DNA from 3 places in the Mesorhizobium sp. WSM1293 genome. Region 2 is predicted to be linked to each of the others. Evidence: riboswitches for the same ligand, from Rfam matches in the RefSeq annotation. Region 2 holds a riboswitch; each other region holds the start of a gene.
What was found. A riboswitch is a leader RNA that binds a small molecule or an ion and turns the genes downstream of it on or off. The one in region 2 is predicted to bind cobalamin.

Region 1 (2,258 bases), on a different contig from region 2:
TTGCTGCGCATTTCCGCCCGCGCCCACGGCGTGGCGACTTCAAGCGATTTGCGCGATTATTTCCGCCTGTCGCCGGCCGATATGAAAGGCCGGTTGGAGGAACTGGTTGAAACGGGCGAGTTGCTGCCGGTGTGTGTCGAAGGCTGGGACAAGGCGGCCTATCTTCACCGGGACGCCCGCCTGCCGCGCAAAGTCGAGGCCCGCGCCTTGCTGGCACCCTTCGATCCGGTCGTCTTCGAGCGCTCGCGCACCGAGCGGCTGTTCGATTTCCACTACCGCATCGAGATCTACACACCGGCCGACAAGCGGCAGTATGGCTATTATGTCCTGCCGTTCCTGCTCGGCGACCGGATCGTGGCGCGCATCGACCTCAAGGCAGACCGCCCGGCCGGCATACTGCGCGTCCATGCAGCCTATGCGGAGCCCGGTGCGCCGCCTGAAACCGCTGCGGAGCTGTTCGAGGAATTGAAGCAGATGCAAGGTTGGCTCGGGCTCGAACGCATCGAAGTGACGCCTGCCGGGGATTTGGGGCCGGCGCTGGCCGACATAGCCGTGTCGTAAGCTCGCGTTGACACCGCCGCCCGCAAAAGCCTAAATCCGGTTCCAGATGGTCCCTTGCCCGCAACGGCAAGGGCTAAGAGGGAATGCGGTGCGGGGCAAAATCCCAAATCCGCGGCTGTCCCCGCAACTGTAAGCGAAGAGCCAAGGCCGAAAACCACTGGGAATTCCCGGGAAGGCGGCTACCCAAGGCGATGACTCGCGAGCCAGGAGACCTGCCGTCTGCGACTGTAGAATCCGATCGCCCGGCGGGTTTCCGGGCAAGGAGCCCGATCTTTGGACCACGACAGCAGTTTTTCGGCTGGCACAGCGGATATTTCGTCCGGCCATGATGATGCCTTGGCCGGCGTCACCATCATCGTCTGCGGCTCCTGCCGCAATGAGACCGGCTCCGACGCTCATCCCCGCGCCGGCGAGTTGCTGACGGACGACACGCGCCGCGCCGCCGCTGGCGACGATATCCGCATCCGCAGCGTCGAATGCCTTGGCAATTGCAAGCGGCGCCTCAGCGCCGCGATCCTGCGCGACGGTTGCTGGAGCTATGTCTTCGGCGACCTGACCGCGACCAGCGGCGCCGACCTCGTGACAGGCGCAAAGCTCTTCGCCACCTCGAAAGATGGCCTGATCCCGTGGCGTGGCCGCCCCGATAGCCTCAAGCGCGGCCTCGTGGCCCGCATTCCACCCATCGACATGCTGAAGGATTGACCATGACCACTTCCGTATCCCGCGTTCCCTGCACCGTCGTCACTGGCTTCCTCGGCGCCGGCAAGACGACGCTGGTCCGCCATCTCCTGGAAAACGCCGGCGGCAAGCGCATCGCCATCATCGTCAACGAATTCGGCGACATCGGCATCGATGGCGAGATCCTCAAGGGATGCGGTATCGACACCTGCCCCGAGGAAAACATCGTCGAACTGGCCAATGGCTGTATCTGCTGCACCGTCGCCGATGATTTCGTCCCGGCGCTCGACCAAATCCTGTCGCTGACGCCGAAGGTCGACCATATCCTGATCGAAACCTCGGGCCTGGCACTGCCCAAGCCGCTGGTCCAGGCCTTTCAGTGGCCGAGCGTGAAAAGCCGGGTGACCGTCGATGGCGTCATCGCCGTGGTCGACGGACCGGCATTGGCCGAAGGCCGCGTCGCCAACGACATGGAGGCCCTCCAGGCGCAGCGCGCCGGGGACGAGACGCTCGACCACGACGATCCGGTGGAAGAAGTGTTCGAGGACCAGATCGCCTGCGCCGACCTGATCATCCTGTCGAAGAGCGACCTGATGGACGCCGCCGGCACCGCCCGCGCCAATGCCATCATTGGCGAACACTCCGCCCGCGCAGTGAAGATCGTGCCGACGTCGCATGGCAAGGTCGATCCCTCCGTGCTGCTCGGGCTCGGTCTCGCCGTCGAGGACGACATCGAGAACCGCAAATCCCATCATGACGGCGCCTTCGACCACGAGCATGACGACTTCGACACCTTCATTGTCGACATAGCCTCGGTCGCCAATCCCGATGAACTGGCAAAACGCGTCGCCACGGTCGCAGAAGAAGAGAACGTGCTGCGTGTAAAAGGCTTCGTCGAGGTCGGCGGTAAGCCGATGCGGCTGTTGCTGCAGGCCGTCGGGCCGCGCGTCAATCATTACTATGACCGTGCCTGGACCGCTGAGGATGACCGCCGCTCGCGTCTCGTCGTCATCGGCCTG
Region 2 (2,258 bases):
CGGCAAGGTCATGGTCAAGAACGCCGTCTGGCTGGCGGTCATCATGTGGGGCGTGTCGTTCGTCATCTTTCTGATGATGCTGGCGCCTGCCGGCGCCATTCTGTTCCTGATGCCCGGCCAGCTCGCCGGCTGGGCCTTCGTGCTCGCCATCGTCTTCGCCTGGGCGTTCAAGGCGGCCTTCATCGAGCCTTTCGCCATCGCTTGCCTGATGCAGGTCTATTTCAAGACCATCGCGGGCCAGATGCCGGATCCGGCCTGGGACGCCCGGTTGGCCGAGGCGTCGTCGAAGTTCAGGGAGCTCAAGGACAAGGCGCTCGCCTCCTTCGGCGGTTCGCGCTGGGGTACGGCCGGCGCCACACCCTGATCGGCCGGGCAGGTGGTGTCTGGTGAGGCAGAAACGGTGTTGAGGCGCGCCACGGTGGACTTCAGCTGTGTCTCGCCTTGCCCGGAAAACGTCTCGCTCATGATCAGTTCCGGCAGCGGCAGCCGCCGTCCCCAACCATGCGTTTCAAGGTCCGGTTTGGAAGCGAACTCGGAAACACGGCCGACGCAGAGATAGGCGATTGGCGTTACGTGATCCGGAATGGCCAACAGCCGCTTCAGCGCCTCAGCCTCGATGATGCTCACCCAGCCGACGCCAACGCCCTCGGCACGCGCGGCCAGCCACAAATTCTGCACTGCGCAGACGGTGCTGTAGAGATCCATCTCCGGATTGTGCCAGCGTCCCAGCGGCGAACCTTTCGAGCGCTGCCGGTCGCAAGTGATGCAGATGTTGAGCGCGCTTTCGCAGATGCCTTCCAGCTTGAGCTTGCGGTACAGCGCCTGTTTTTCCGCCTCGATCGCCGGCAGTTCCTGCTCGCGCGCGGCCAGGAACAGGTCGCGCACCTCCGCCCGTCGTCCGGCATCGCGAATGACAATGAAATTCCATGGCTGCATGAAGCCGACCGATGGCGCGTGATGGGCGGCAAGCAGCAGCCGCGCCAGCACGTCGTCATCGATCGCGGTGGGCAGGAAATGGCTGCGCACGTCGCGCCGCGTGAACATGGCGCGATAGACCGCATCGCGCGCATTCTGGTCAAATCCATCGTCAATGGCAGCGGTCATATGTTCCGGCATCGCTTGTCCCCTTGCGATTGCAGATTCAAAACGGTCAGAGCGTACGTTGTGCGTCCAAATGGACGCACGTCGCTCTGATGTCATCCGCCTGACCATGCGGATGACGATGCCTGCCAGGCCGGTCTTCTGGCTTGGGATCAACCCGCGTCCGGTGCCTTCCCGTCATCGACAGTGGCATTTACCGGCGCGGTCCCCCTCACAGCGTTGGGCACGCCACGGAATTCAACCGTGTTCCCGATTCTCCCGCTTGCGGCGGGCACCAGGCAGTACCCAGGGACCTTACGCCGAAGCGCCGGCGAGGCCAATGCCCGCGGCGACGCGAATGGACGCAGGCGCGATTTTCCCCAGTCATCGGCCGCCCGTGCATGGCCTTTGTCGATCCGGGTCACTAGATTAGGACGATGACCACCCGTCTCTACACGCATCCGATCTTCCTCGAGCATCTCACGCCGCCCGGACATCCCGAGCGGCCCGACCGCCTGCGTGCCATCGAGCGCGTGCTCGATGAGGAAGCCTTTGCCGGGCTCGATCGTATCCAGGCGCCGGAAGGCGACGAGGCCACCATCCTCTACGCGCATCCTGCCGATTTCGTCGCCCGCGTGCGCGCCGCCATTCCCGACGAGGGGATTACCCGCATCGATGCCGACACCACTGCCAGTCCGAAGAGCTGGCAAGCGGCGATCACCGCGATCGGCGCCGCCAACGCCGCCGTCGATGATGTCTTTTCGGGCCGCGCCGACAACGTCTTCGTCGCCGCCCGGCCGCCCGGCCATCATGCCGAAAAGACCACGGCCATGGGCTTCTGCCTGTTCAACACGGCGGCGATCGCGGCGCGTTATGCGCAGAAGAAACACGGTGTCGAGCGCGTTGCCATCGTCGACTGGGACGTGCATCACGGCAATGGCACGCAGGATATTTTCTGGGACGATCCCTCGGTGCTCTATTGCTCGACACACCAGATGCCGCTTTATCCCGGCACCGGAGCGAAGACCGAAACGGGCGCCGGCAACATCGTCAACGCACCGCTGGCGCCGCAGACCGGCAGCGAGGTGTTTCGCGATGCCTTCCTGTCGCGCGTCCTGCCCGCGCTCGACAATTTCGCGCCCGACCTGATCATCATTTCGGCTGGGTTCGACGCGCAC
Region 3 (2,258 bases), on a different contig from region 2:
CAAGAACCAGGGTCCGCGCGGCCGCGACAGCACCTCCGCCAATCGCCGGCATTCAAGGTCCAGATCGTGTTCGGCCAGCATATGGTTGGTCAGCCACAGCGTCAGGCAGTCGACAAGCACCGGCCGATCGTCCGGCAAGGCGGCAAGCGCGCCGGCGAGATCGAGCGGTGCGTCGATGGTCGTCCAGCCTTCGCCGCGCCGCGACCGGTGCAACGCGATGCGCTCACGCATCTCGTCATCATAGGCTTGCGCCGTGGCGATATAGGTCCAGGGCGGCGGCAAGGCGGTCGCCAAAATTTCGGCGTGCGCGCTCTTGCCGGAGCGCGCACCGCCGATGAGGAAGGTCAGTGTCTTGCGATCAGGCAAAGCTGTCGCGCAGGCTGGTCGCGGTGCCGGTGAAGCGGCCGCGCACCACGCCGACAACCGCGCCGAGCACCAGCCAGAACACCAGATTGGTCACGGTCACCGCCACCACGAACTGGTGATGCAGCCCTTCCGGAATCGCCGTCTCGTAACTGTCGGGCTGCGGTGCCCCGACAACATGCGGTGCGACGATCAAAAGGACGGCAAGGATCGCCAGCGGCAGCGACTTGCGGAACGCGATCAGGCCGAGACCGGCAGCGGTTGCCGCCACCGTTGCCCACCACCAGATCTGGCGCTGGGTGAGATCGGCGGCCGGCATGGCCGGCAGTTCCGGCGGCAGGCCGAGGCCCGGCGCCAGCGTGAACACGGCAAAGCCGGCCAAGCCCCAGAACACGCCCTGGCGCCAACCACCGATACCGCCGGCGAATTCGGAAACCGCGACCAGGATCAATCCGAAGCCGATGCCGGTGACGATGTTGGCAAGCACGCTGAAGGCGAAACGCTCGAAACCGTCTGCCGGCGCCCAGCCCTCGTCTTCCGCCGCAGCAGTCGCTTCGGCAGGGGCCGGAGCGGCTGCGCTCATGGCATTGCTATCCGTTGCTGCCGGAGCGGCATGGTCATGGTGATGCCCGCCGCCCGCCTGTTCGTAGACTTCCGCCTTCAGGATCAGCGGCACGGTCGCATAGGCCTGCATGCAGGCAAGAACGACGCCGGCCACGAGCCCTGCGATCGCCGCGATGAACACGACGTTGCGAAACAGGTTCATGATGTCAGCCCCTCGTCAGTGGCAGGGAAATGCCATCGAATGGCGATAGTCGTGAGCCGCATTGTGGACCGCATCGATATGCGAGAAGCCGACAAAGCCCATCACGAAAATGCCGAGCAGCGCGGCGAGCGCGAGCTGCATGAAGCGCGACTGCGAGGAGACGGAAGCGCCGAGGGAGACGGAAGCGGTAGTCATGTCTTGTCCTTTCGCCCTCCACCCGAGGGCATCGAAGTCAGTTTCCTGTCGCCGGCAGGTCTCCTGGCTCACGGATCAGCGTCCTTCCCCACCTTCCCGAAGAAAAATCTTCAGTGGCATATGGAGAGGACTACCGCACACAGTTGCGGGGGCAGCCACGGCATTGGGCGAAATCCGCCCTTACCGCATTCCCTCTTGGCTCCAAAATGGAACCGGCGACACCGGCGACTATAGGCAGAATCCTCGCGTCCGGCAAACCAAATTCCGCCGGCGACCGTTGCGAATGCGCCATGAAGGTCAAAGCGATTTCGGCAGATAGCGCCACGTCACGAAGCCGCAGACCGCCGCCAGCAGGCCGAGCGTGACGAACACCGAGCCCAGGCCGAAGAAGGCCAGCACCACCGAATAGACCAGCGGCGGCGTCAGCTCGGAAAAGTCGAGATAGGTGCGATAGACCGCCGCCATCTGCGATCTTTCATAGGAGCGCACCGAGCGCATGAAGGCGGTCGAGCCGAGCGCGTCGAGTGCAATGGTGAAGAAGGCGCCGCAGAGCAGGAAGGCGCCGGTGAGCAGCGGCACGGTTTCGCCGACGAAGCCCGCCGCCAGAAGCGCGACCGACATGGCGAAATAGGCAAATGTCATGGTCCTGCGGCCGCCAAAGCGCTTTCCCGCCTTGCCCCAGAAAATCGCCATGAACAAAAGCGCGTTGCCGGCCGAAACCAGCAGGCCGCCGGCCAGCTTGCCCTCACCCGTAATGACCATGAACAGCGGCCCATAGACGAAGAACGTCGTCCAGAAACAGGAGCGCCCAAACGCGATCAGCCAGGCCAGCCTGAGCCTGGGCTGGGCGATGAAGCGGCCGATATTGGCGAGCGGATTGGCTGGTCGCGTCTTGCCGGGACGGATCGACGGGTTGTCGCCGAGCCGGTAGGTC

Region 1: another riboswitch for cobalamin. It lies ahead of M729_RS0101575 (DUF1636 family protein); the one in region 2 lies ahead of bluB (5,6-dimethylbenzimidazole synthase).
Region 3: another riboswitch for cobalamin. It lies ahead of M729_RS0101410 (CbtB domain-containing protein); the one in region 2 lies ahead of bluB (5,6-dimethylbenzimidazole synthase).

The regions. Positions count from the first base shown of each region.
Region 1 is NZ_AZUV01000001.1:306,703-308,960, forward strand. It holds gene M729_RS0101570 (winged helix-turn-helix domain-containing protein) at 1-561, shown strand, start outside; cobalamin riboswitch at 592-796, shown strand; gene M729_RS0101575 (DUF1636 family protein) at 835-1,263, shown strand; gene cobW (cobalamin biosynthesis protein CobW) at 1,266-2,258, shown strand, end outside.
Region 2 is NZ_KI911320.1:141,044-143,301, reverse strand. It holds gene M729_RS0133285 (hypothetical protein) at 1-364, shown strand, start outside; partial or broken gene bluB (5,6-dimethylbenzimidazole synthase) at 487-1,104, opposite strand; cobalamin riboswitch at 1,215-1,395, opposite strand; gene M729_RS0133275 (histone deacetylase family protein) at 1,518-2,258, shown strand, end outside.
Region 3 is NZ_AZUV01000001.1:273,007-275,264, forward strand. It holds gene cobU (bifunctional adenosylcobinamide kinase/adenosylcobinamide-phosphate guanylyltransferase) at 1-366, opposite strand, end outside; gene M729_RS0101405 (CbtA family protein) at 359-1,129, opposite strand; gene M729_RS0101410 (CbtB domain-containing protein) at 1,145-1,324, opposite strand; cobalamin riboswitch at 1,360-1,556, opposite strand; gene M729_RS0101415 (MFS transporter) at 1,622-2,258, opposite strand, start outside.